2 regions of the Thioalkalivibrio sp. K90mix genome follow, and region 1 is predicted to be linked to the other one. Evidence: predicted binding sites of a transcription regulator. Region 1 holds the regulator's gene; the other holds the start of a gene.
The links. Region 1 encodes FNR, which switches genes on or off when oxygen is low (the NO sensors DNR and NnrR bind a similar motif). Its sites were predicted from a motif close to TTGATNTANATCAA; they were not measured.
Positions count from the first base shown of each region.

Region 1 (14,363 bases):
AGCTTCTCGACCGCCTCGCGACTGGCCCCACCCCAGCGCGCGAGTACCGCGAAGCACTGGATATCCCGGGCCTCCAGTGCCTCGCAGGTCGCATCCAGCAGCTCGCGGTCACCAGGACGGTCACCGGTATCCAGGTCCAGCACGGCCACGGCCGGCCTGGCATCCAGGCCAAGATCCTCCGGATCGGCGACCGACTGGCCATCCCGGTAATAGCGGATGGTCTCGCGCGGATCCGGTTCCGGCACCTCGATCGAGTGCCCGCCCCGGGCAGCCAGCCAGCGGATGAGGCCCTCCATGTTCTCCGGTGTGCGGCCCTGATAGAACGCTCGTCCGGTCAGCCAGTCGGCCTGGTTTGAGAAGCGCTCCTGCTGCCGGGCCAGATGCTCGCGCGGATCCTCGCCCGCTTCGGGATTCTCGGCCAGTTCGGTCCGGGCCTCCTCGTCCAGTCCGTCGAGCACGGCCTGGCCGTCGATGCGGGACAGCGCAGTCAGACGCCGTTCGCTATTGATCGCGAGAATCGGCGCTGACTCGGCCGGCGGCTCTTCGCGCAGCAGACGTTCGAGACGACCGGCCTGATCCCCGAACACCGCTGCCACGAGTACCGCGTCGGCATCGCGCCACAGCGCCTGGACGGACGAGTCCGACTTGTCCGCCAGCTGCTCCGGAGTGCGCAGCACCACCTCGGCATCCGGCACGGCCTCCAGGAATCGATGCGCACCGGCGGCCACCTCGGGGGCCGAGCGCTCGGAGACGATGCCGACGATTTTGGGATCCGCCCAGGCGGGCGCGCTCCACAGCACAATCACCAGCAAAACCACACCGCGTTTCCAGAAGGACATGCGATAAACCCCGAAGAAAATCCGATGGGGCGACGCCACCGGTACCGTGGTGGCGCCGCCAATCCGTTATACGCAGGAAGGTGCCGTGGAAACGGCACCCGAAAACCGGCAAAGGCAGATGAAGTCAGCCGCGTTTGTTGGCCGGCTGCCAGAGGACTTCCGCGCCGTTCTCGTGACGTGCAAGCACACGGCAGAGCACGAACAGAAGATCCGACAGGCGGTTGATGTAGGCCAGTGAACTCGGCCGCAGCGCCTCATGGTGATTCACCGCCACCAGACGACGTTCCGCGCGCCGGCAGACCGTACGGGCGATGTGGCAGTCGGCCGTGGCCGGGCCACCGCCCGGCAGGATGAACTCCTCGAGCGGCGGCAGGTCGGCATTGAAGCTTTCCAGCTCCACATCGAGCCGCTCCACAGAGGCATCCGGCAGTGCCTGATGCCCCGGCACTGCCAGCTCCGCCCCCAGGTCAAACAGCTCGTGCTGAACCAGGGCCAGCACGCGCCGAACCTCTTCCGGGAGATCGTGGACCAGGACCCGGCCCACGACACTGTTCAGCTCGTCCACATCACCAAACGCCTCGACACGGTGGCTGTCCTTGTCCACCCGCGAGCCATCCCCCAGGCCCGTCCGGCCCTCGTCACCCGTGCGGGTCACAATCTTCGACAGTCGATTACCCATGCATCACCTCTGCTGGTAGCGCAGCTTGACGAAGGCGGCCCGCCCCGGCTGGTTGTACCCTCCGGCGGTCTCGTAGTCCTTGTCGAACACGTTATTGACCGTCGCCTGAATCTGCCATTCCGGCGCAATCTGATAGCTCGCCCGCAGGTTCAGCAGTCCATAACCGGAAAGGCGCTCGTCGTTATTGGCGTCGTTATATGAGCGGCTCTTCGCGATCACCGAGCCGCCCATTGAGAAACGCTGAAACTTCCGATCGAGATCCATACGGGCCGTAATGGGAGAGCGTCTCTGCAACTCGTTTCCCGTTTCCCGGTCTCGGGCATCCAGTAGGGTCAGTGAAGCGCCTGAAAGCCATTGGCCAAATTCGTATCGGCCATCCACTTCGACTCCCCGAATTCGTGCTTCCTCAACGTTTTCCGGTGGAGCGAACCCTGCAATCAAGTTTTCAACTCGTGTCTCGAAAGCGCTCAAATCAAGATATCCGGATCCCGCCGAATAACGGGCCCCTATTTCGAAAGTTTCAGATTCCTCTGGATCAAGGTCAGGGTTGCCGCGGAAAAACCCGATGTCAGGATGGTAAAGTTCGTTAAACGTTGGGGCCTTGAATGCTGTCCCGTAAGAAGCCCGCAGTCGCCATGCTTCCGCGACCTGGAATCCCCAGGCGACTTGACCGGTAGTTTTACTACCGAACTGTTCATTGTCGTCGTATCGTAACGAACCCTCCAAAGTATGCCGGCCTAGATCGGCTTGGAGAACCCCAAACCCACCAATGTTGTAGCGGCTGGTCTCCTCATATTCGTCCGTACCGAATCCCTCTCTTAGCCCAGGATCATCGACCTGAATACGGTCCTCACGGGCGTCAACGCCTGCCGTGAGGAACAGCTGATCCGACAGGACGATTTCGTTCAACCAGTCGATCGAATCACGCTTCGTGTCATAACGCGATGTGAATTCCCCATCCACATAGCGATCATTCTCATCACGTGCATGTGCAACACTCAGCTCAGTATCCCAACGGTTATTCACCGGGATGCGGAACCCCGCACGGAAGGCTGCATGGACAAAGTCGGTGTAGTCATCTCCCTCCGTACTGTCAAACTCTGACTCCCCTTCCGAGTACAGTACGTTGCCGAAAACCTCAATCCCATTGTCTAGTCGATGGGTCACCTTGGTCGCAAGCGAAGTGTTGTCGTAGCCGTCACGGTCATCGTCACCAACGTCATCCTGCACATTGATGCCGTCGGTCTCGAAATGGCTGAGCGAGAAGCTGTAGTTCGTGTTCTCGGTTCCGCCGGCCACTCCCACACCCGTTTCCCAGGTGTTGAAGCTGCCGCCCCCGACAAACGCGTTGACCCTTGGTGGCCCCTTCTGACCCTCGCGGGTAAAGACCTGCACCACGCCACCAATGGCGTCGGAGCCGTAGATGCTGGTCCGCGGTCCGCGCACCACTTCGACGCGCTCGATCTCCTCCGGTGGCAGGAACTGCCAGCTTGCGCCGCCACTGGTGGCCGACCCCATGCGCACGCCGTCGATCAGAAGCAGGGTGTGGTCGGAGCTTGTCCCGCGGGTGTAGACGGAAGTGGTCTTGCCGAAGGCGCTGTTCTGGGAGGTCTCGATCCCGGCGCGGCCCTCCAGCAGATCGGTGAACTGCTGGGGCTGCAGGCGTTCGATCTCTTCGCGGCCAATGACGGTAACCGAGGACAGGGTCTCGTCGACGGTCTGCGCGACACGCGCGGCCGTGACCTGAACCACATCGAGGGTGTGCGCTTCGGCATTGGAGTCTGGCGTGTCGGCCAGTAGCGGGGTCGTGGCCAGCAGGATGGCCGTGGAAAGTGCTGTGCGTTTCATGTCGTCCGTGTCTCCCGGCGAGCCGCCCGCACGCCGTTGATTCATCGGGATCACGCAGACGAGGGAAGATAGACACGAGGGGGACCCAGCACAGCCGCTATGCGACCAGGCCTGATCATCCGCCTCGCATGCCCGCCGCATGCCGCGCGATCATTCCCTGGCCGGTCTCCGGGCTGACGAGCGTTCCGGTGCGGCGCCTTCCCGAACGATTCCGTTCAGTGGCATGTGCCGCGACCATCAGAGGCCATCATGGCCTCTCGCTCGATCACCGTTGCGGGGGCAGCGTCGGATTCGTCCGCAGGCATCCAGATACCTTTGGCGGGCTCACCGAACTTCCCGTTTAACCCGCCGGCGAGACACGCCGACGGGCACCAGAAAACGCACGAAAGCCTACACCATTGGTCAAGAAATTACCAGACCCGGGAAACGCGCAACGTCAGGATCGCTGGGCCTCTGCCTGCACATAGCGCACACCGCGCTTGAGCAACCGGCCCCAGGACTTGTCCTGCAGCATGGCGTCGAACTCCGGCGAACGCTCGGCACGCAACGCCACCGGCGGCATCTGTGCGCCCTCGTCCACCGGGTGCGCGGCCAGCATCTCCAAGCGCTCCTGATTGGCACCATATTGCTGTACCAGGAAATCACGCATGGAGTCGGACAGGGGCAGGTGGTAGATGCGTGTCAGGCGCAGCGCCAGCCACTCCGCCATACGTCCGAGATCCTGGCGCACCATGCGCACCATGGCCGAGCCCAGGCCCGCCTTGGCATCCGCATTCATGCCGACGTACAGCCCCCCGAGATAGGCGGCCGGATTTGCATAGATCGCACGCTGGATACTCGGGTTGGTCAGGTCGACCAGAGGCTCGAGAATCAGTGCGAGCTGGATGCCGATGCGCTTGGCGGTGTCCGCATCCAGCAGGTGTCCGCCAAAGTAGAACAGGTCGCCCTCGCGCCGGATGCCGAGCTCGGACAGGTATTCACAAAACCGGTCGGCCAGGCGCAGTTTCTGGTCATCCGTCAGTTCGATCACCTCCTCGCTCACCCGAATACCGCGCGCACTGCGCTTGAACCAGCTTTGCTGCCCCTTCTTCTCGACCTCCCGGCGTCGCAGCGCCTCCCAGCGCTCGACCGCAGCGGTATAGCGACTCTGCGCCTGCATCAGCTGGTCCCGTGCCGCGCGCAGGTCCTCAACCTGACGCAGCGCCCGCCCAAGCAATCGGCCCTCCGGCGAGTTCACGGGCGGGCGGGCCTGCTCCAGCTTCGCGAGTGCATCCAGCACATCGCGCCCGAGGTCGAGGGTCGACGCACGCAGGACCTGCGGATCCAGCCCACTGGCCGGGCTTTGTGCCAGCAACATCGCCAGCGAACGCAGGCGGCTGACCACGCCCGCCTGCGCAACACGGAAACGGTTGCCCTGGTACTCGAGCCGGTCCAGCGCATGCCCCAGCCGCCAGCCACCCGACCACTCGAAACTCAACCGCCGGATCTGCCGCCCGTTGACCATCTCGAAGGCCAGCACAAACATGGCCTGCGCATCATCCAGTGTGCAGCGCGACAGGTCGTCCGAGTCCGCCGCGGAGAACAGGCGGTCCAGAAACTGATCGATCCGCCGGACGCCATCCTCGCGCGTCGGCGCGACGCCCTGCAGCCGGTCGCGCAGCGGGTCCGCCAGCTCGGAGGCATCGTGGTGCAGTTTTTCCAGCGCGGCCAGACGCGCATCCGCCGTGGCGTCCACCAAGTCCGCCACGCGCGAGCGCAGCCCCAGTCGGCGGTAGATCTCGATCTGCTCGGCCGCCGCCGCGAGGCTGGTATCGCCCGTCATTTCGCGCACCGCGACCGCGACGCCTTCCGGAGAGATATCCACCTCGTGCAGCAGCACCTCGGCGGCCTTGCGCCGTCGCATGTCCGGTGCCATCTCGGCCATCGCCAGATCGCGCGTCACGAACAGCAGATCCGGCAACAGGTCGATCGTATTACGCAGCTGATCGCGCGAGCGCTCCTGCCGCTTGCCCCGCGTGGCATCGGCAATGAATCGCGCCAGCAGGCCAATCACCCCGAACAGCAGCGTGTAGACCGCAAAGAAGATGAAATTCTGGGCCGGGGCGGCGTGACCAAAGCCCAGGAAGTAGCCCCCCTGCATTGCGAGGAAGGTCACCGGGCCGGCCGCCCACAACAGCTGCAGCATGTTCAGCGACCAGGGCACCTTGCGCGCAGTCGCCGCGACCTCGGTGATCCGGCTGCGTCCGGCGGCCTCGATCAGCACATGGTCCTGGCTCGGACTGGCGGCCTGGGGGGCCTCCTGCCGCTGTTGCCGCTTGCGAAACCTGCCAAACACCCGTCGTCCCTGCCCCTTCAGCGTTTCCGTGAAGTGTAGGGAAAACAGAGAGGTTGCGGGTGTCCGGTCAGGAAAAAATACTCAGAGAACCAGGAAGTAGTCCGCGATCCTTACGCGGCACTGCGGCCCTGGGCGGCCGCCTCCCCCGGCGGCGTCGAAACCACCTCGGGCACCTCGTCGGCATACAGATAGTCGCGGGTCAGCGGCACGGCATCCTGCTGCTTGGCCACCTGGATATGGAAGACCACCTGACGCCACCAGCGGAAGGTCGCCTCGCAACTGGCCAGATAGAACTCCCACATGCGGCAGAAGCGCTCATCGAAATGTTCCACCGCCTCGGCGCGAATGTTCTGGAATCGCCGATACCACTCGGCGAGCGTCTCCGCATAGTGCAGCCGCCAGAACTCGATATCGGTGGTATGCAGCGGAGTCGGTTCCAGTGCCTCCATCACCTCGGACAGTGCCGGGGTGTAACCGCCAGGGAAGATGTACTTGCTCAACCAGGGGTTGGTGGTGCCCGGAGGGCCCTGGCGGCCAATCGTGTGCAGGACCGCCACACCATCGTCCTTAAGCAGATCGTTCACGCGCTGGAAGAAGGTGCCGTAATTGGGCACGCCGACATGCTCGAACATGCCGACACTGACGACCCGGTCGTACTGGTCGTCGTGTTCGCGGTAGTCCTGATAGAAAAAGCGCACGCGATCGTCCAGGCCGCGGCGCTTCGCCTCCGCCTGGGCCACTCGCAGTTGCTCCCGCGACAGAGTAATTCCGTCCACCTGGACATCGGCGTTCTCGGCCAGGTGAAAGGCCAGCCCGCCCCAGCCGCAGCCGATATCCAGCACCCGCTGACCGGGCTCCAGCACCAGCTTCTTGCGCAACATCGCGCACTTGGCCTGCTGGGCCTCCTCCAGGCTCATGTCCGGTCGCTCGAAATAGGCGCAGCTATAGAACATGCCCTCGTCAAGGAAACGGCGGAACAACCACTCGTCCACGTCGTAATGATGCGAGATGTTCTGGTAGCTGCGCGCGATACGGTTGCCCTGCTCGAGGATCGCACGAAACATGCACACCAGCGGATGCACTCGACGCTGGAACCTGGGCGCAAAATTGCGCATCACCACATCCAGAAACACCCGGATGCCCTCGGGTCCCGGCGACCAGAGCCCGTCCATGTAGGTCTCGCCCAGCTGGAACCCGGGATCGCGCGCGATGCGCTTCAGAGCCGCCCGATCATGGACCTGCAGTGTTATCTCGGGTGCCCCCTGCCCGAAACGGCGCTCACTCCCGTTCGGCTCGCGCAGGATCAGCGTGCCGTGGCGCATGTATTCGTTCAGCATCCGTTCGATCATTGCGTCCCTTCCCCTGCGAATCCTCTGCTATATTAAACAGAGTCTAAATATCGCACTCGCTTCGTCGCAAGCCTCTGAATTGGCTGATCCCTGCTACCCCAAAAGGTTCCACACTCACAATAACGGAATTCCTCATACGAGCAACCTCCATCCAGGGCCAACAGACGCCTTCCCTCTCTGACGCCAAAACCGCTAACCTGAGCACATGACACTGCGTCCGACCCAAGCCTGCGAACACTGCACCCTGCGCCAGCTCTGCCTGCCGATGGGCCTACCACAAAATGAACTCTGGCAACTCGACGAGATTGTTCAACAGCGCCGTCCGATCGAGAAGGGGGCACTGCTGTTCAATATGGGCGAACGCTTCGAAACCCTGTTCGCCGTCCGAACAGGCGCACTGAAAGCGGTGCTGATCAGCGACGACGGCACCGAACAGATCACTGGATTCGCCTTCGCTGGCGATCTCCTGGGGCTAGACGCAATCCATTCCGGCAAGCATCCAGTCAGTGCAGTGGCGCTGGAATCCACCAGTGTCTGCGCCGTCCCCTACGCCCATGTGGACGACCTCGCCGACCGACTCCCGACCTTTCGCCAGCACATGATGAAGGTGATGAGCAAGGAGCTGGCCCAGGACGAAAGCCTGCACACCCTGCTGGGACAGCGCACGGCGGAGCAGCGTCTGGCCACTTTCCTGGTGACGCTGTCCGAACGGCACCGTGCGCGTGGTCTGTCCCCCGAACGCTTCTATCTGCCGATGTCGCGCGCCGACATCGCCAATCACCTCGGGCTGACCCAGGAGACCATCAGCCGCCTGTTCACGCAATTGCGCAAACAGGGCGTGATCAGCCTCCGCACCCGGGATCTCGAGATCCTCGAACCCAACAGCCTGCGCAATACCGCCGGCGTGACCTTTACGCCTGCCGCCAGCAGTGCCTGAACCCACTCACGGGTTCGACACCTTCTGGAAATTCGCCCTGGGCCGCTGGGACTATGCGCCGGCCCGCAACCGCCTGCTGCACTGGCAGGATGCACATGCGGTGAATGTCATTCTCGCGCTGTTCGCGCTGTGGTACCCCGGCGGCATGCCAGCAAGCGACTGGAAGCGGCTTGCGCGCGATGCAGCGGCCTGGCAAGTGCAGGCCACCGAGCGCGTCCGCCGACTGCGTCGTCGACTCAAGCCCATTGCATCAGAGCCACATCGCCAAGCGTTGTATGGCGCCGCAAAGGAACTCGAGATCGCATGCGAGCGGACCAGTGCACTTCGCCTCTGCCAACAAGCGCAACATCTCGGGCACCCGGGCAGCAACCCCGACGTTCCCCGGCGCATACACCTGCTGTTTCCAGCCCTCCCCGAGGCCGAGATTCGCGACGGACTACCCGATCTCACCGCGGGCCACGAACCGGGCGGCTGCACATAGACCGCGTTCGGGCTATCCTCCCGGCACATTTTCTACAGGCAAGCGGCATGTCGGACGATCTGCGCAACCAGCTCCTGAAGGCCGGGCTGGTGGACGAAAAACAGGTGCGCAAGGCCAAGAGCCAGAAGCACAAGGCCCAGAAGACACAACCGAAAAAGAAAAAGGGCAAGCCCGCCGACGCCGAGGCCAGTGCCGCCGCAGCCCGCCAGGCCGAGCAGGCCCGGCGCTCGCGGGAGAAGAACCAGGAACGACAGGAAAGGGCCGAACGCCGCGCGCGCCGGGCGCAGATTCGCGAGCTGGTGAACCAGCACCTGGCCCCGATCCCCACCGGCGACGCCGCCATCGACTATCACTTCCAGTTCGACGGGCAGGTCCGTCACCTGCCGGTGACCGAGGACACCCGCAAGCGCCTGGTCGACGGCCGCGCGGCGCTGGCCGGCCTGGAGCTCCACCCGAGCAAGGGTTTCCGTGTAATCCCGCGCGAGATCGCGGACAAGATCCGCGAGCGTGATGGCGAATGGCCGCTGGTCATCCCGGCCGAGGAAAGCGGAGACCCCGAGCCCGATCCCGACGACCCGTACAAGGACTACGTCGTCCCCGACGACCTCATGTGGTAACGCCTTGCCCGGGGCTCAGGCCTTGCCGGCATCGCCCCCGGCCTGGGCGGTGGGGAGTTCGGCGAAATGCTCGCGCGCGCGGGCAACCAGCTGGGGCGGCAGCCCGTTCTTCTCGGCAATCGTAAGGCCGAACGACACACCCGGCTCGCCGATCAGCAGCCGGTAGGTCGGGGACAGCGTCTCGGCGTCGAACTGCATCGAGGCGTTCACGATGCCCGCGTGCTGGGCGGCGTAGTCCTTCAGGGGCGCCAGATGGGTATTCACGATCCCGCGCGTACCACGCGCGCGCAGCTCGTCCAGCATCGCCATCGCCAGCGCCGCACCCTCGTCCGGGTCGGTGCCCGTACCCAACTCGTCCAGCAGGATCAGGCTCTCCGGCCCGGCGTGGTCGAGGATACGTTTCAGGACCTCCACATGCCCGGCGAAGGTCGAGAGGTGGTGGAACAGGCTCTGGTGGTCGCCGACATCGACCATCACCCGATCGAAACGCCCGATGCGACAGTCCTGCTCGGCCGGGATATGCAGCCCGCACCAGGCCATGGTGACCAGCAGCCCGAGCGTCTTCAGCGCGACCGTCTTGCCGCCGGTGTTCGGTCCGGTAATCAGCAGCAGCGGCTGCTCGCCATCCAGCCGGATGGACAGCGGCACCGGCTGCGGCCCGTTGCCCTCGGCGAACTGCAACAGCAGGAGCGGGTGATAGGCCTCGATCAGTTCCACCCCGGCCTCCGCCTCCAGCCGCGGGGCATGGGCATTCATCTGTGCCGAGAGCTGCGCGGCGGCGGACGCCAGGTCGATCCAGGTCAACGCGGTCAGCATCAGTTCCAGCGGCTCGCCATACTGGCGCACCACGTCGGTCAGCTCGCGCAGCAGGCGCTGCTGTTCGGTGTTGATCTGGCCGTTGACCGTATCCAGCTGGTTGTTCAGCGGCACCGCCTCGATCGGCTCGACGATCTGGTCACGCCCGCCCATCGCGGTGCCACGACGCACGCCCTTGACCGCATTCGCCGCCTCGCCACGCAGCACCATCACCGCGCGCTCCTGGTGCCACTGCACCTTCAAGGCATCCTCGCCCTTTTGCGCGACATCGGAGGCCGCCAGGCGCTTTTTCACCACCGCCTCGACCTCCTCGCGCAGGCGTCCGCGCTGCTCGAAGGCCTCGATCAGCGAGGGGCTCGCGTCCTCGCGCAGCGACCCGCCGGGGTTCAGGCATGCCGACAGTCGTTCTTCCAGCCCCTCGGGTGGGTACAGCTTGTTCAGGTCCGCCGGATAGATCTCGGGCGTATCCGCCAGCTGATCCGCCAGCTCGCGGGCTTGGCGCATGATGGTCTGCAGGTTGTGCAGGGCCTGCACCGGCAGCGCCGAGCCCGGATTGGAGGCCTGACGCAGGGCCGCGCGCACATCCGGCAGCTGCCCCAGCCGCGGCAGGGTGCCGGCATCCAGACGTCGGCGCGCGACCGTCACCGCGGTCTGCAGTGCGCGGGCCGCATCCAGATTCGGTGCCGGTTCCAGCCCGCGCGCGGCATCCGCGCCGTAGGGCGTCGCGGTCAGGCGCTCCAGCAGACGCTGGATCGCGGGGAATTCGAGGGCCTTCAGATCAACCTGCATGTCATACCCTTGTGCATGAAATCTCCACCACCGCAGAGGCTCCGGAAACCTTGTAGGAGCCGGCTTGCCGGCGAAGCCCCTGCCAAAATCGGACGCGAGCAGGGCTTCGCGTGCAAGCACGCTCCTACACGGCGTTATTCCTCCTCGGCCTTCTTGAACATCCCGAGGTAGGCCTTCTTCTCCAGCAGCGGTTCGCACATCACCGCCAGCATGTCGTCCAGGTGCTCCGGCGTGCTCATGCCGACCAGGGACGTGCCCAACCCCGGCGTGGAACGGTTGAACTGCATCGCGCGCTGCGCCGGGTTGCGCAAGTTCGCCAGCTGCTGCTCGACGACCTCCACCGACTGCTGGGCGAGGTGTCCCTTCAGCATGGAGTGTGAGGCGAACATATACACCTCCAGCTGGTGCGCGGCCTGCAGCGGGCTGGCCACATTGCCCTGCCCGGTCGCGGTGTTGAAGCGGGTAAAGCCTTCCAGCATCACCTGGTTGAAAGGGAGCATCCCGATCTTGAAGTGGTGCCGGGCGTGGTCGTCGCCGGTTACGGCCTGGGCCGCGCGCTCGGCCAGCCCCTGCATGGAGGTCAGCGACTGGAACACGGCGGCGTCGGTCTCCTCGCGGAAGCCCTCGAACGTGGAGATCCCGTAGGCGCGGATCTTCTTCTCCCGCGCCGCGCGCTCCAGCATCGCGAACACCGGCTCCAGCTTGCGGTTGGTCGCTTCCTTGCCGATCTCGTGGATATGGACCTCGGGCTGGTCGATGACGAAGGCATCCAGCGTCTCCACCCCCATCAGTGAGCGCGACAGCTCCATCTGATAGTGGATGTACTCTGGCGTCAGCAGGTGCGCGCCCTTGGCCAGATCATCCCGCGTACCCATGCCCTGGGACTCGATCTCGCGCTGGAACCAGGCATCCATGTCCTCCGGCGGCCCGCCGCGCCGCGTCAGAAACCCGCCCTTGGAGATCAGGAACATCGCCTCGCGCGGAACTCCGGCCTCCAGGGCCGTGCGCACGCCTGCCCCAACGGCCGCCAGCGAACGGCCGTAGCGGTAGTGGGCACCGGTGTCGACGACATTGATACCCTCGGTCAGCCCGCGGGCGACGATGGCGGAGATCGCAGCATCCACCTCGGCCGTAGCGGCGCCGCCAAAGGTGCCAATGCCCAAGCTGGACAGGCGCATCTTGGCACGCGAGAAGTCGCTGTAGTGCCCCTCGGCGGCCTTGCCCTCGGCGATGTAGTGTTCCGCATACCGGCGCGTCGCCTTGGCGTTGGCGTATCCGGGGATCAATTTCTGCGGCGATTCCATAAAGCTCCTCTGCACAATCGGAAACGGGCAGCATCCATCCGCGCACCGCCCGCTCGCATCCATCCGGAAAACGCGAATCCTACGTCACCCGGGCGTGATTGCTAAAACCCATCCAAACCGGCGAGTCTCCCGCACGGCCGGATTTCAACAAGGATGGATAGTGCAACCATTCTGCGATCATGGTTGCGCACACCCCCGGGGGATTGGTTCATAATGGTGCCGGACGCGTCGCTGCGGCGTGCGAAAGTGGCCTGGTGGTACCCTTGAGCCTTAATTCTTCACCACGGGACCGAGCACTTCCGTTTCGTTGCGCATGTCCGTCTTCGAGCGGAAAGCCTTAAGATTCGGAGGCTTCTCCCACCTGAACCGTTGGTTCAAGGTCGATGGTCACTCCGGCGCCCGCGGGGCGCGTCCACCTCATTATTTTTGCGGATCGTATGTCCAGGGACGAGACCTCCTTCACGCCTGACGAACTGCGCCAGCTACGGCTGCGCCTGCGCCGCGAGCGCGCCGCGCTGTCCGACGAGCGACTGGAGATTCATTCCGCCCTGATCTGCGACCACCTGCTGCGCTGGTTCCAGCGCTGGCAGCCGTATTGCATCGGCGCTTACCGGGGCCTGCGCGGCGAGGTGGATCTGACCCCCCTGACCGTGGCCCTGGCCCGACGCGGCACCCGCATTGCCCTGCCGGTGATGGATGCCAAACGCCCCGGACGCATGCACTTCCACGCCTGGGAGCCGGACGCGCCGCTTTGTCACAACGGGTTCGGCATCGCCGAGCCCTGCCCCGATGCCCCGCGTATCTGGCGCCGCGAGATGCAGGTGGTACTGCTGCCGCTGGTCGCGTTCGACCACGCCGGCAACCGCATGGGGATGGGTGCGGGCTACTACGACCGCTACTTCGCCCGCCGCCGCTTCGGTATCCGCCGCCCCAAGCTGATCGGCGTGGCCCATGCCCTGCAGGGAGTCGAGGCCCTCCCCAGCCAGCCATGGGACGTGCCGCTGGACGGCGTGGTCACGGAGGACGGCTGGCATGCACTGACCCGCCGCGCGCGGCACAATACGCACACCTGACCCACACGCCCGAGCCGGCACAAGGAAACCGCATGGCCTACTGGCTGATGAAATCCGAGCCCGACGAGTTCAGCATCGCCGACCTGGAACGCGTGGGCGTGGAGCCCTGGGACGGCATCCGCAACTACCAGGTGCGCAACATGATGCGCGACGAGATGAAGAAGGGGGATCTGGCCTTCTTCTACCACTCCAACGCCAAGCCGCCGGGCATTGTCGGCATCCTGCGCATCGAGAAGGAGGCCTACCCGGACTCCTGCGCCTTCGACCCCGAGGACCCGCACTACGATCCGAAGAGCGACCCGGATAACCCGCGCTGGCTGCGGGTGGACGTCGCGTTCGAGGAAAAATTCGGCGACATCATCACCCTCGACTGGCTGAAACAGCAGCCGCAGCTCGAGGACTGCCCGCTGGTGCGCCGCGGCAACCGCCTGTCGGTCATGCCGATCACCCAGGAGCAGTGGGACTTCATCCTGAGCCACGCCCAGCGCGGGAAGTAACCGGGTGGCCACGCTCTACCACTTCCCGCACGACGCGAAGGCCGACCGCCTGCGCCTGGCCTGCGGCTACAAGGGTGTCGCGCTGGAGACCCACGCGCTGGACTGGTTCGACGACGAGACCTTCTTCGAGCTGGGCGTGGCCCGCCAGTCGCCGATCCTGCAGACCGATGACGGCACCCTGCACACCGACACGCTCACGGCGTTACGGGATATCGACCAGCTGTTCCCGAGCGACGAGCCACTGTCCGACGGCGTGATCGCCGAGGACGCCTGGCAGGCCCTGGTGGACTGGCGCGCCAAGGTGGAAATCGTGCTGGACCGGCTCTACGCCCCGCTGGCGCCGGGCTTTCACGGAATCGGCGAAAGCGCCGAGGCCCTGGCCGACTACAAGGCCCAGGTGCAGCACCGCTTCGGCCTGTCGCTGGAAGAACTCGCCAACGACCGGTACGACGGCTACAACCAGCTGGCAAAGCTGAGCCGCCTGCCGGAACTGGCCAAGCACCTGGCGGCCAGTCGCTTCTATCTCGGCCACCCGTCCATCGCCGACTGCGTGATCGCCGCCGACCTCTACCCGCTGCAAATGCACGACGGCATCAACCTGCCCGTCGACATGCTCTACTACCTGCGCCGCGTCGAGGAGACCTTCAACACCCCCCTCGACACCCAGTGGCTCGCCCGGTAAGGAAACTCAGCCGAAGCGGTAGTGCTTGCGGATGTCGCGGTGGATCTCCCAGGTGCAGCCCATGCCCTCGGGGAAGGTCACCAGGTCGCCCTCGCCTACGGTGACCGGCTCGCCACC
Region 1 is NC_013889.1:833,266-847,628, reverse strand. It holds gene TK90_RS03985 (cobaltochelatase subunit CobN) at 1-839, opposite strand, end outside; gene TK90_RS03980 (cob(I)yrinic acid a,c-diamide adenosyltransferase) at 964-1,518, opposite strand; gene TK90_RS03975 (TonB-dependent receptor domain-containing protein) at 1,522-3,366, opposite strand; cobalamin riboswitch at 3,508-3,757, opposite strand; gene TK90_RS03970 (hypothetical protein) at 3,803-5,701, opposite strand; gene TK90_RS03965 (cyclopropane-fatty-acyl-phospholipid synthase family protein) at 5,812-7,050, opposite strand; gene fnr (fumarate/nitrate reduction transcriptional regulator Fnr) at 7,256-7,987, shown strand; gene TK90_RS03955 (DUF2390 domain-containing protein) at 7,980-8,468, shown strand; gene TK90_RS03950 (DUF2058 family protein) at 8,516-9,085, shown strand; gene TK90_RS03945 (DNA mismatch repair protein MutS) at 9,101-10,690, opposite strand; gene TK90_RS03940 (aldo/keto reductase) at 10,825-11,994, opposite strand; RNA gene ssrS (6S RNA) at 12,220-12,405, shown strand; gene TK90_RS03935 (5-formyltetrahydrofolate cyclo-ligase) at 12,432-13,067, shown strand; gene TK90_RS03930 (EVE domain-containing protein) at 13,100-13,564, shown strand; gene TK90_RS03925 (glutathione S-transferase family protein) at 13,569-14,246, shown strand; gene TK90_RS03920 (cupin domain-containing protein) at 14,253-14,363, opposite strand, start outside.

Region 2 (14,363 bases), 760 kb from region 1:
CAGACGACGGTCCATCTGCTGCACCGCCTGCAGCAGGGCCCGCGTCGCGTCCCGCTGCTCGGCCAATACGCGCTCGGGATCACCGCCGACCTGGGCATCACCTCCACCCTCCGCCCCCTCGACCGGGGACGGCATCATCACCTGCAGCACGCGCAGCACTGCGGCCAGCAGGATACCCACGATGCTGGTCACGAACGCGAGTTTCAGCCCCTCCAGCAATGCCGGAATACTCGCCTCTACCCGCGCCGCATCGAAGTCGATCAGCCCGATCGCAACGCCGAGGAACGTACCCAGGATCCCCAGTGTCGTCAGCAAGGCGGGCGCGGCACCCTGAAACGCGTTCGCCCGCCGCAGTGTCAGCGCCATCAGGGCCACCAGAAAGAGCACGAACAGCAACAGCGAAAAGGCACCGATAACGGTCAGCGGGGTCAGCCCCTGCAGGGTGGCGAGCAACGCCTCGGCGACGCGGTCGAAAATGGTCATCTTGATTCCTCCGGCCGCGCCCGTCGGCGCGGTGATCTGCATGCGACAATACCTCATGCAAATTCGACGCCAGCTCCCTCGCAACCCGCCCAAGTAGACGCGCACGAGCGGATTCAACGGAATTCCGACAGCCGCGCGAAACAGCACCCTCTCTGCGGTGCCGATTTATTGACGCATGGACACACCAAGTGCGGTTGACTATAGAAACCTGCAAGCCCATGCACCGGGATCGCACCCGATGGGAAAACGTCAGGCCGGGTTACCCCCTCTTCCAGCGTCCGTAAACCGCCGGGCTCGCCTGCGCACCATTGGACTTGTGCTGGTAGTCGCACTACTGCCTGGCACAGCGTTTACGGACGAAGCCTGGGAGCTGGGGATACAGCCATTCGCGAGTCCCCAGGCTCTGTTTCAGCGATACGCCCCGTTGCGCGAATGGCTTGCCGACCTGCGCCAGGCGCCCGTACACCTGGAAGCCTCGCGCGATTTCCCTCGGTTTATCGAGCGCCTGTCGGAGGAGCGCTACGACGTGGCGATTGTCGCTCCGCACGTCGTTCCGCTACTCGGCGAAACCAGCGCGTATCGCCCAATCGCTCGTTCGCGCGATACCCTGGCCATGATCATCGTGGCACCAGTGGACGCGCCGCCCCGGCAATTGACCGACCTGGAGGACGCAACCCTGGCGACCCCCGCTCGGCACAGTCTGGGTACCCGGCTGGCCAGAGAGCGAATCCGCGCGGTGTTCGATACGGAGGATCCCCCGATCCACTATCTGGAGTTTCCGCACCACAATGCCGCCGCGGCGGCCATGCAACGCGGACTGGCCGAAGCGGCCGTACTGGTGATTGATGCACGCGCGCTCGAGTCGCCACGCTCGCCGCAGGAGGGGCCCCGCACCATTGCCCTGGCCGATGGCAGCCTGGCCCGCATCCTCGCCCAGTCGGACCCTTTCCCCGGCGTTACGATCGTGCTGCACGAACGGGTGCAAACGAATGATCTAGACTTGCAGACACAATTGCTGGAGCTTTCCAGCACCACCTCCGGGCAACAACGGCTGCGCGCGTTTGGCCACTCTCGTGGCTTCGAACCGGCAAGCCCGGAGGACTATGAAGCCTTCAGGAGCCTACCGCCAGACCACTGAATCTGACCCAGCTGCTCAACACAAGACCCCGCGCAAACCTCAACCACGCAATCAGGAGACACCGAAATGGACAACATGCTGGACGACACCGGGAAGCTGATCCTGCGACTGGCGCTGGGCGTCATGATCCTGCTGCACGGAATCGACAAGATATCCGGAGGCGTCGGACACATCGAGGGGATGCTGGCGGGGGCCGGACTGCCGGGAATACTGGCCTATGGGGCCTACATCGGCGAGGTCCTGGCACCCATCCTGTTGATCATCGGCCTGTATGCGCGCATCGGCGCCGTGCTGATCGCAGTCAACATGCTGTTCGCCATCGGGCTCGCCCATGCGGACGAAGTCGTGCAGTTGACCCAGCACGGCGGCTGGGCCATTGAACTACAGGCCATGTTCCTGTTCTCGGCGATTGCCCTCGCCCTGACTGGCCCGGGCCGCCTCGCCATCAACCGGTACTAGGAGCCTGTCGGACTTGGGGCTGATCGGCAGCGCGTGCGGGAGAACGGCCCCTTTTTCCGCTCTCTCTCGTTACATCGTTCCCACTGTGCGCCTCGAGAGACCAAAAAATGGCCTCACTCTCCTGCCCCACGCTCACGACGATCATCCAGACCCGACAGGCTTCTGGCCGCGCGCTGTCGGGCGTCCAGGCGGAGGGCACCGATCCATAACTCGTCCTCCGCCTGGCATAAAGAAAATAAGCCCCCGGCAAGGTAGAATAGGTCGACTCTACTCCTGATCCCGATCATTACGGGTACCCCCGGACGGCTCATGTTTCGTCTTTCGCCCGCATCCAGACCGCACAGCGGCCTGCCATGCCGCGCCCGCTCTGGTGGGCCTGCGGGGCATTCATGCGCCTGAACGTCGCCTGGCAGATCATCATTGGCACCGTCGCGATCCAGGTCGCGATGGTGGGAGCGCTGCTCTTTAGCGGAATCACCCAAGTCCAGCAGAACCAGCAGGAGGTCCTGGAGCGCACCGCCGAACAACAAAGCCGCCTGCTGGGATCTGCGCTGACACCGGGCCTCGCTTACGCCGATCCCGCGATGCTCCAGGACCTCCTCGACCTGCTGGGAGACGACTCCAACGTCCTCTACGCGGTCGTACTCGACGCCAGCGAGCGCCCCATGGCCTCGGTCGGCGTCGCCCCGGACGCCCTCCCCGCCCCCGAGGCAGGTGTGCGCAGTGAATCCGGCCAGGTCGAGATTGCCCGGGGCATCGAGCTTTCCGGCCAGCCTCTGGGTACCGTGGCGGTCGGCTACTCGACCGATGCGATCGACCAGCTCTCGACCAATCTTCTGGAACGCAATGTCTTGCTGGCCCTGGGCGTGCTGGGGCTCTCGATCCTCGCGGCCATTTTATTCGCCCTGATGACGACCCGCCGTCTGCGCCTGCTCCTGCAAGGGGGCAGGGCCCTGGAGGCCGGGCAGCTCGACCACCGAGTAAAGATCGATTCCCGTGACGAGTTCGGCGACCTGGCGCGGACGTTCAACGACATGGCCGCCCACCTGGACACCACACAATCGACACTACTCCAGCAAAACCAGCAGTTGAATCGCTCGGTAGCCCGCCTGGAATCCATGCTGGGCGGGGCCAACGCCATCCTGTGGGAGTCGAACCCCGAGAGCCACGAATGGGAGTTCGTCGCCGGAGACACCCGCAAGCTGCTGGGCTTCCCCTCGCGCAACCTGGGGCGCGGGGAACTGCGCGCCCGGCATATCCACCCGGATGACCTCCCCCGCGTGCGCGAGGCCGCGCACGCGGCCGGTAACGAACCCCAGGTGGTTGATTACCGCTTCGCCCACCGCAACGGTCAGTGGATCTGGCTGCGCGATATCCTCTCCTCGGCCGAAGACCCCGGCAGCCGTCGCAGCCTGCGCGGACTGACGCTCGATGTCACCGCCCACCGTCGGGCCGCAGCAGCACTCAAGGAGAGCGAAAACCGCTACCAGGATGTCGTCAACCACATTTCCGAGGTGATCTTCCGCACCGACGCCGAGGGCCGCTGGACCCTGCTGAACCCGGCCTGGGAGGCCCTGACTGGATTCAAAGTCGAAGAGACCCTTGGTCAACCCATGTGTGCCTTTGTCGATCCCGAAGACCGCGACGACGCACAGAGCTTCTGTTCCACCCTGCTCGAAGGGGGCACTCACGCGCAATCCGAGGAGATCCGCCTGCGCACGCACGACGGCAGTCATCGCTGGGTCAGCATCTATGCCAGTGCGCGCTTCGATGAAGACGGCCATATCATGGCGACCTTTGGCACCATGATGGATATCTCCGACCGCAAGGAGGCCGAAGAGGAAATCCGGCGCCTGGCCTTCTTCGATGGCCTGACCGGCCTGCCCAATCGAACGCTGCTGCACGACCGTCTGGGCCAGGCCCTCGCCAATACGGCGCGCACGCGTCACCACGGCGCGGTCCTGTTCATCGATCTGGACAACTTCAAGGACATCAACGACACCCTGGGACACGCGGTCGGGGATGATCTGCTGTGCCAGGTGGCCCGACGGATGGAGAACTCCGTGCGCGAAGCCGACACGCTCGCGCGCCTGGGCGGCGACGAGTTCGTGATCATCCTCAACGACCTTCACCCCGACCCGGCGCGCGCCGCCACCGAGGCAGAGGCAGTCGGGCGCAAGCTGATCAACCTGCTGCGCGAGCCCTTCCAGCTCGCGGGCCAGAACCGCCACGTCACCCCCAGTATCGGTGCCACCCTGTTCAGCGGCCGCAGCCTCGGCGTGGAGGAGGTACTGAAACAGGCCGACCTCGCGATGTACCGGGCGAAGAACGCCGGGCGCAATACCGTGCGCTTCTACGACCCCGAACTGCACCGCGCGGTGGAGGCTCGTTTCGAACTCGAAAACGAGCTGCGCCATGCCCTCGACGAAGACCGGTTCAGCGTGGTCTATCAGCCGCAGGTCGATGCCGAGGGGCGCGTCATCGGCGCCGAGTTGCTCCTGCGCTGGGAGCACGCACAACGCGGCGCGATCTCCCCGGCCGAGTTCATCCCCGTCGCGGAGCAGACCGGGCTGATCGTGCCCATTGGGCGCAAGGTCCTGCGCACCGCCTGTGCTCAGTTGGGGGCCTGGCAGCACACGGCCGCCTTCCGCGACCTGACCCTGTCGGTGAATATCAGCGCACGCCAGTTCCGCGATCCACACTTTGTCCCGCATCTGCGCGAGATCCTCCAGGAAACCGGAGCCCCGGGCGATCGGCTGAAACTGGAGCTGACCGAGAGCATGCTGCTCGAGGAAATCGACACCGTGGTGGCCCATATCGACGAACTGCGAGCGCTGGGCGTCGAGTTCGCCCTGGACGACTTCGGCACGGGGTACTCCTCCCTCGCCTACCTGAAACAGCTTCCCCTGGCACAACTGAAGATCGACCAGTCCTTCGTGCGCGACGTACTGGACGACCCCAACGACGCCGCGATCGCGCAGATGGTCGTCAATCTCGCCCGCACGCTGGACCTGGACGTCATTGCTGAAGGGGTCGAAACAGTCGAACAGCGGGCCTTCTTGTTTGGCCTCGGCTGCCGCCACTTCCAGGGCTTCCTGTACGGCTATCCTGGAGACCTGGCGGACCTGGAAAGGGCCGTGCTCGGGGCATCACCCTCGTTTGAAAGTGCTGCGCAGCCGCCCCACTAACGATTCGCTTTAACCGAACAATAAAGCCATTAAAAGCCCATTTTTATTCGCTTTAATGAGAATTAAGCTGGACCTCGATCAAACTCGGAGGTCCTTCCCATGAGCACCAAAATCCTGATCCTGTACTACTCCACCTGGGGCCACATCGAGCAGATGGCCGAGGCCGTCGCCCGGGGCGCCCGCGAGATTCCTGGTACCGAGGTCACAATCAAGCGCGTCCCGGAATTGATGCCCGAGGACGTCGCAAAACAGGCCGGGGCAAAGCTGGACCAGGCCGCCCCCATCGCCAGTCCGGAAGAACTGGCGGACTATGATGCAATCATCATCGGCACCCCGACCCGCTTTGGCCGCATGTCCGCGCAAATGGCCAACTTCCTCGATCAGACTGGCGCGCTGTGGTTTGGCGACAAGCTCGTCGGCAAGATCGGCTCCGTATTCGGTTCCACCGCCTCGCAGCACGGTGGGCAGGAGACCACGCTGGTCTCGACCATCGTCAACCTGATGCACTACGGCATGACCATCGTCGGCCTGCCCTACACCGAGAAGCGTCTGCTCGACATGAACGAAATCAGCGGCGGCACACCCTACGGTGCCACGACCCTGGCGGACGGCGACGGCTCGCGTCAGCCGAGCGAAAACGAACTTGCGATGGCCGCCTTCCAGGGCCGACATGTCGCCGAAGTCACGCGCGCCCAGGTCCTGGGACGCCAGGCCAGCTAACCGGTTCGGCCTTGCCCAAAGGGGCGGCCTTCGCCGCCTCTTTGGGGTACCATGCGCGACCGAATCCCCTCGGTCTGACCTCCCATGTCGACAACCCGAACCCTCGTTCTCAGCGCCTCGCAGATTCTGCCCGTGATCCCGCGCGACACGGTGCTCGTCGATTACGCACTGGTCATTCGCAACGGCGTGATCGAGGATCTGCTACCGCGCGCAGAGGCCTGCGCAAAACACCTCGATGCCGAACACCTGCACCGCGAAGGGCATGCCCTGATACCGGGGCTGGTCAACGTACATACCCACTCCGGCATGAGCCTGCTGCGCGGTGTGGGCAGCGACCGCCCGCTGATGGACTGGCTCAAGCGCTATATCTGGCCGGCCGAGGGGCGCTTGCTGTCGCCCGAGTTCGTCCGCGCGGGCACGCGACTGTCGGTCGCCGAAATGCTGCGCGGCGGGACCACCTGCTTCAGCGACATGTACCTGTTCGTCGACGACGCTGCGCGCGTGGTCGACGAATCCGGCATCCGCGCCGCACTGGGCCTGACCGTGTTCGACTTCCCCACGCCCTGGGCGCAGACGACCGATGAATACTTCCAGCGGGGTGCCGAGGTCGTCGAAAACTGGCAGCACCACGGGCGCATCCACTACACCGTCGCACCTCACGCACCCTACACGGTGGGTGACGAGAGCCTGCAACGTGTGGCCGAACGCGCCCGGGAACTGGGCGTTCCCATTCACATGCACGTGCACGAGACCGCTGGCGAAATCGCCGATGCCGAGCGCGATCTGGGCGAGCGTCCACTGGCCCGGCTGGCTCGCCTGGGCCTGCTGGACCAGCCCTTCATCGCGGTTCATATGACTCAGGTCGGCGCACAGGACCGCGAGTTACTGGAGGGACGCCCGGTATCGGTTGCACACTGTCCGGAATCCAATCTGAAGCTCGCCTCCGGCTTTTGCCCAGTGGCGGCGCTGCTGGCGGACGGCATCACCGTGGGGCTGGGCACCGATGGCACGGCGTCCAACAACGACCTCGACATGATCGGCGAGATGCGCACAGCCGCGCTGCTGGCCAAGGGCGTCAGTGGCGACGCCTCGTCCCTCCCCGCCACCGCCGCGCTCGAGATGGCCACGCTGGGCAGCGCCCGTGCGCTGGGCCTGGCCGACCGCATCGGGAGCCTGGAGCCGGGCAAGCAGGCCGACGTGGTCAGCATCGATCTTCGCGCCCTCGAGCTGCAGCCCGCCCATGAACCGGCCGCCCAGATCGTCTACTCCGCCACCCGCGATGCCGTCACCGACGTCCACGTGGCCGGACGGCCATTGCTCAGGGACCGGGAACTGCTTACGCTGGACCTGGACGAGCTCCAGGCCGAGGCCCGCGAATGGGGCGCGCGCGTGCTGGAAATCCAGCGCGAGCTGGCCGCGTAATCGAGATCACCATGACCCATGAGACCCACGCCAAGACTGGCGACAACGTCGATCACGCCGAACTGCACAAGTTCACGCATCGGGCGCACGAGTGGTGGGACCCGAATGGCGCCTTCGCCACCCTGCACGCGATCAACCCCCTGCGGCTGGAGTGGATCGACCAGCACGCCGATCTCGCCGGCAAGAAGGTACTGGATGTCGGCTGTGGCGCGGGCATCCTGTCCGAGGCGATGGCAGTGCGCGGCGCACAGGTGACCGCGCTGGATGCCGGGGCCGAACACCTGGAGGTCGCGCGCGAGCACGCACACGACTCCGGGCTCGAGATCCACTATCTGCACACGACCGCCGAGGCCCATGCCGAGCATCATGCGGGCGATTACGACGTGGTCACCTGTCTGGAGATGCTGGAGCACGTGCCCGATCCCGAGGCGGTCATCGACGCCCTGGTCCAGCTGGTGCGTCCGGGCGGCTGGCTGTTCCTCTCGACCATCAACCGCACCCCCCGCGCGTTCGCCGAAGCGATCGTCGGTGCCGAATACGTACTGCGCCTGCTACCCACCGGCACGCACGAGTACAGCCGCTTTATCCGCCCCTCCGAACTGGGCGCGGTCCTGCGCAAGCACCGCTTCGAGGTCACCGACATGACCGGGCTCACCTACTCGCCGCTGTCCGGCCGCTACCGTCTGGTTCCGCGCACGGACGTCAACTACCTGATGGCCGCGCGCCGGCCTGAAGCCGACAGCGAGACCCCATGAGCCGCGAACTCCGCGGGGTCCTGTTCGACCTGGACGGGACCCTGCTCGACACGGCCCCGGACATGCACGCGGCGCTCACCGTGCTGCTGGCCGAAAACGATCGCCCACCGCTGCCCTTCGAGGCCGTGCGCAATCACGTCTCGCACGGCTCCCAGGCCCTTGTGCAGCTCGGCTTTCCGGATGTCGAGGGTGCGCGCCGCGAGACCCTCAAGCAACGCTACCTGGAGATCTACGCCCGCGACCTGTGCATCGACACCGCTCTGTTCCCCGGGCTGGGCCCCGTGCTGGACGCCTGCGAACAGCGCGGCTGGCCCCTCGGGGTCGTGACCAACAAGCCCGCCTGGCTGACCGAGCCATTGCTGGAGACCCTGGGCCTGTCCCCTCGACTCGCCGCCATCGTCAGTGGTGACACGCTCCCGCAGCGCAAACCGGATCCCGAGCCGATGTGGCTGGCCGCGCGGCAAACGGGTCTGCCCCCTGAACAGCTTTGTTACTGGGGCGATGCCGAGCGCGACATCGCCGCTGGCCGGGCGGCGGGTATGGCAACACTCGTCGCCCGATGGGGCTACATCGATGCCAGCCAGAACCCCGACACCTGGGGCGCCGACGGCACGCTCGATCGCCCCGATGATTTCTGGCGCTGGCACCAGGCCAAAGCGGACCCGCAATGGCTGGCGAGCTGACCGAACTGTCGACCACGGCCTGGCTGGCCCTGGCCGCTGCCCTGCTGGTCGGGCTCCTGCTGGGATATACGCTGGCCAGTCTGCGCCTGAACCGTCGCATCGGGGATCTGCAAACCCGCAATGCCCGGCTGGAAGCCGAACTGGAGGGCGCCGAACAGCGTCGCGAGGACTTGCGTCAGAGTTTCGAGACCGCGCGGCAGGAACTGGATCGCTCCTTCTCCGCCCTGGCCAGCGAGGCCCTCGAGGCCAACTCCAACCAGTTTCTGCGTCTGGCCCAGTCGATCCTGACGCAGAAGCTCAGCGAGGGGCAGAACGAGATCGCGCGCTCGGAAAACAAGGTCGAGGCGATGCTCAAGCCGATTCGGGAGACACTGGGCAAGACCGAGGCCGAAATCAACGCGATGGAACGCTCGCGTGCCCAGGCCTTCGCCGCCCTGAATGAACAGATCCAGCGCCTGAGCTCGGACAACGCCACCCTCCAGCGCGAGGCCCACAACCTGGTCCAGGCCCTCTCCCGCCCCGGCGTGCGCGGGCGCTGGGGCGAGCTGACGCTCAAGCGCGCCGTGGAACTGGCCGGCCTCTCGGCGCACTGCGACTTCACCGAACAACCCGCGCTGGACGGCGATGGCGGGCGCCAGCGTCCGGATCTGCTGGTACACATGCCCGGCAACCGGGCCCTGGTGGTCGATGCCAAGACACCACTGGATGCCTATCTGGACGCGGTCGCCGCCACCGATCCAGAGCCGCGCGCCGCCGCCTTCAAACGCCATGCCCAGCACCTGCGCTCGCGCGTCACCGAACTCTCCAGCAAACAGTACTGGGCCAGTGTCGAGCAGTCCCCGGAGTTCGCCGTCCTGTTCCTGCCCGGCGACCCGTTCCTGGCCGCCGCGCTGGAACACGAACCCGGCCTGCTGGAGTACGCGCTGGAGCGCCAGGTTCTGCTGGCCACGCCGAGCACGCTGATCGCCCTGTTGCGCACCGTCGAGTACGGCTGGCAGCAGTCCCAGCTCACCGAGCACGCGCTGGAGATTCGCGACCTCGGCGCGGAGCTCTCCCACCGCCTGGGCACCATGACCGAACACATGGCGCGCCTCGGCAAGGCACTGGACCAGAGCACCGACGCCTTCAACAAGACGGTCGGCAGCCTGGAGCGCCAGGTCATGCCCAGCGCCCGACGGTTTCAGGAGCTGGGCATCCGCGCGCGCAAGACCCCCGAGACCCCGGACACCCTGAACAATCGGGCTCGGCGCCCCGTCGAGGTCGATGATGCGGGCGACACAGGCGACGACAACAAGCCCGAAACGCAGGACTGACCCGATGGCCGGACATCCCGACATCCGTGCCGCCTACCGCCACTGCCGGGTCCGCGCCACCGCGCACTACGAGAACTTCCCGGTCGCCTCCTGGCTGCTGCCCGCGCGACTGCGCGGACCCGTCGCCGCGATCTACTGCTTCGCCCGCGATGCCGACGACCTCGCCGACGAGGACCAGCGCCCCGTCGACGAGCGACGGGCCGACCTGGTCGCCATGCAGGAACGCGTGCAGATTCTCGAAGATCCGGCCGCGGAGTCCGAGCCGGAATGGATCGCGCTGGCTGATGCGCGGCAGCGCTTCGGCCTGCCCGCTGCCCCGTTTGTCGATCTGGTCGACGCCTTCATCCAGGACCTGGAACAAACGCGCTACGCCACCTTTGGCGAGGTCGTGGAGTACTGCCGCCGCTCCGCCAACCCGGTCGGCCGGCTGATGCTGTACCTCGACGGCAACCCCACCGAGGAGATGATCGGCTACTCCGACGCGGTCTGCTCGGCCCTGCAGCTGATCAACTTCTATCAGGACCTGCACCAGGACCTCACCGAGAACGACCGGATCTATCTGCCACAGGACGAGATGGCGCAATACGGCGTCAGCGAAGAGACGATCGCGGCCGGCCAGACGACCTTTCAGTTACGCAACCTGATGCAGTTTCAGTACGCCCGCGCCGATCGCCTGCTGCGCGCCGGAGCACCGCTCGGCGGCATGCTGCGCGGGCGCATGGGCCTGGAGATCCGCGCCATCATCAACGGCGGCGCCCGCGTACTCTGGCGCCTGCGCCAGCAGGACGACGTCTTCGCCCGCCCGCGCCTGCGCGCCCGCGACGCCTGGGTCATCCTCGCCCACAGCCTGCGCCCGCGCCGCCGCAAGCGAAACGCTGATTAGACGACCTTCGAGTAGCGACGGCGTTCCTCGCGGTTGAGGTAGGCGTCGAAGGCCATGGCGATGTTGCGCAGCAGGAGTCGGCCGCGTGGCTGGACCTCCAGGCTGTCGCGGCCGATGGTGACGAGGCCATCGGCCTCCATCTCGGCCAGGCGGTTCAGGGCATCGGCGAAGGTCTCGCGGAAGTCGATGCCGAATGTGGCCTCGATGCCGCCGAAGTCGATCCTCGAGTGGCACATCAGCTCGCTGATCACGGCACGCCGCAGACGGTCGTCCTCGCTCAGTTCCAGGCCGCGGAAAACGGGCAACTGGCCCGCCGCCAGCCGTTCCTGATAGGCATCCACCTCGCGCAGGTTCTGACTGTAGCTGTCCCCGATCTTGCCGATGGCGGTGGGTCCGAGTGCCACGAGGTCGTACTCCGCCCGCGTCGAGTAGCCCTGGAAATTTCGTTGCAGGGTGCCCGCACGCTGGGCGATCGCGAGTTCGTCATCGGGCAGCGCAAAGTGATCCATGCCGATGTACACATACCCGGCGTCGGTCAGGCGCTGGATGGTCATCTCGAGGACCGCAAGCTTCTCCGTGGCCGGCGGCAGGTCGCCGTCGCGGATCTGGCGCTGCGTCTTGAACAGCTCCGGCAGGTGCGCGTAGTTGTATACGGCCAGCCGCTCCGGGCGGAGTTCCAGCACGCGGTCCAGTGTCGCGGAGAATGTGTCCACCGTCTGCAGGGGCAGCCCGTAGATCAGGTCCAGGTTGGTGGAGACAAAGCCGTGCTCGCGCGCCTGGCGGACCGCCTGCTCGGTGACCTCGAATGGCTGGATGCGGTTGACGGCCTTCTGCACGGCGGGATCGACATCCTGCACCCCCACACTGATGCGGTTGAAGCCCAGCGATGCCAGAAGCGGCAGGGTACCGGGACGCACGGCACGCGGATCGATCTCGATCGAGAATTCCCGCTCCGGCCCCGTCTCCAGCGTGAAATGTCGACCCAGGGCCTTCATGACCCGGGTCAGATCCTCGTCGGACAGATACGTCGGCGTCCCGCCCCCGAAGTGCAGCTGGCGCACCGGCCGATCGCGATCGAACCACTCGCCCTGCAGGGCAATCTCCTGTTCCAGCGAGTCGAGATAGCTCGTCGCCCGCCGATAATTGCCGGTAATCACCTTGTTGCAGGCGCAGTAGAAACACACCGTGTCGCAGAAGGGCACGTGGACATAGAGCGAGAGCGGTCGCGCCGCCCCTTTGACATTCGTCGCCCGCGCCACCCGCGCATAGGCCTGTGCGTCGAACGCCTCGTGGAACTGCGGCGCCGTGGGGTACGACGTGTAGCGAGGGCCGCTGACGTCATAGCGACGCAAGACTTCAGGATCGAATACCAGACGCTGTTCCATACGGGTTTCCGCATCGGGAGGGCGGCCCTTGTGCCACCCTGACGCTTTCACCCTAAGCGCCCCCGAGACGGGCCTTGTTGATGTATGTCAAAAGGCGTTTCGATCACCCGCGTCGTCCGCATCCCGGCCCCGCTGTGCTAGCCTTGCCGTCCCAAGACGGTACCCCGATCCCGAGCGCGTATGTCCCCCGACGAATATTGCGAGGAGAAGGCCGCGAAGAGCGGCTCCAGCTTCTACTACGCATTCCGTTTTCTGGAACCCGACCGGCGCCGTGCGATCACCGCGCTGTACGCGTTCTGCCGCGAGGTGGACGACATCGTCGACGAGGTCCGCGAGGAGAGCGTGGCGCGCACCAAGCTTCAGTGGTGGCGCGAGGAGATCGAGCGCCTGTTCGACCATCAGCCGCGCCACCCGATCACCCAGGCCCTGCAGCCGCATCTGGCGCCGTTCGATCTCAGCCGCGAGTACTTCGACGAGATCATCGACGGCATGCAGATGGACCTCGACTACGACAGCTATCCCGACTTCACCACACTGTCGCTGTACTGCTACCGCGCGGCCAGCGTGGTCGGGATCCTGTCCGCCCATATCTTCGGCTTCTCGGACCGGCGCACGCTGAAGTACGCGCATGACTTAGGCATGGCCCTGCAGCTGACCAACATCCTGCGCGACGTCCACGAGGACGCAATGCGCGGCCGCGTCTACATCCCGCTGGACGAGCTGAAAAAGCACGGCGTAAAGCCCGAAGAATTTCAGGTCAACGTCACCGACGACCGCCACCGCGCCCTGTTCGCCGAGCAGGCCGAGCGGGCCCGCCGCTACTACCAGCGCGCGGAGGAGCACCTGCCCGCCGAGGACCGCTACCCCCAGCGCCCGGGTCTGATCATGGCCGCGATCTACCGCACCCTGCTCGACGAAATCCAGGACGACGGCTACCGCGTGCTGGAGCACCGCGTACGGCTGACCCCGATCCGCAAGCTGTGGATCGCCTGGCGCACCGCGCGCCGCCTGAAGCGCGAATACCGCCGCGCGGGCTGACCCCGCCCGCACCATGGCCGCCGTTCCCGAATCGCATCCGGTCGTCGTGCTCGGCGCCGGCTGGGCCGGTCTGACCGCCGCGCTGACCCTGGCCCGGGCCGGCATCGCGGTCCACCTGATCGAGGCCGCCGCGACCGCAGGCGGGCGCGCCCGCAGCCTCAACCGCGATGGTGCGGACCTGGATAACGGCCAGCACGTGCTGGTCGGTGCCTGTCACGCCACGCTGGACCAGCTGCGCTCAGTCGGCACCGACCCGGAGCGCGCCTTCGTGGCCCTGCCGTTCGGACTGCGCATGCATGCCCCGGGCCACCCTCACCCAGCCTTTACCCTGGAGCCCCGCTCGCCACGTCTGCCGGCCCTGGTTCATGGCTTGTGGCAATCGCTCGCGGGCACCCCGTTTCACCGCAGACTCCCGGCCCTGCTGGGGGCTGCCTCGATCCTGTACCGGCCGTTGGAGGAAGATCTCGACGTACTCGAATGGCTACAGGCGCGTCATCAGCCGGACACGCTGATCCGCCAGCTCTGGGAACCGCTGTGCCTCGCGGTCATGAACACGCCAATCCGCAGCGCCTCGGCGCAGATCTTCCAGAACGTGCTGCGCCTGGCCCTGAACCACGGGCCGGACGACGCGCGGCTGCTCATCCCGACTCGGCCGCTGGGGTCGCTGTATCCCGAACCGGCCCTGCGCGAACTGCACGAGCGCGGCGCCACGGTCGAAACCGGACGGCGCATTGTGGTCATCGAATCCAGGGGAACCGAGTCCCGCTATCAGCTCCGTGATCGTAACCATCACGTTACCCCTGCCAACGCGGTGATCCTCGCCACGTCGCCCAGCGCGGCCACTCGGCTCCTGCCCGAGGCCCCCGAGCTCCAGCCCCACCATCGGGCCCTGAGGG
Region 2 is NC_013889.1:1,597,673-1,612,035, forward strand. It holds gene TK90_RS07540 (hypothetical protein) at 1-525, opposite strand, end outside; gene TK90_RS07545 (phosphate/phosphite/phosphonate ABC transporter substrate-binding protein) at 782-1,621, shown strand; gene TK90_RS07550 (DoxX family protein) at 1,688-2,080, shown strand; gene TK90_RS07555 (EAL domain-containing protein) at 2,470-5,268, shown strand; gene wrbA (NAD(P)H:quinone oxidoreductase) at 5,368-5,988, shown strand; gene TK90_RS07565 (TRZ/ATZ family hydrolase) at 6,073-7,410, shown strand; gene ubiG (bifunctional 2-polyprenyl-6-hydroxyphenol methylase/3-demethylubiquinol 3-O-methyltransferase UbiG) at 7,422-8,165, shown strand; gene TK90_RS07575 (HAD-IA family hydrolase) at 8,162-8,848, shown strand; gene rmuC (DNA recombination protein RmuC) at 8,833-10,161, shown strand; gene hpnC (squalene synthase HpnC) at 10,166-11,044, shown strand; gene hemN (oxygen-independent coproporphyrinogen III oxidase) at 11,041-12,429, opposite strand; gene hpnD (presqualene diphosphate synthase HpnD) at 12,610-13,467, shown strand; gene hpnE (hydroxysqualene dehydroxylase HpnE) at 13,481-14,363, shown strand, end outside.
Region 2: the regulator FNR is predicted to act here: its motif matches at 12,507-12,520, upstream of hemN (oxygen-independent coproporphyrinogen III oxidase).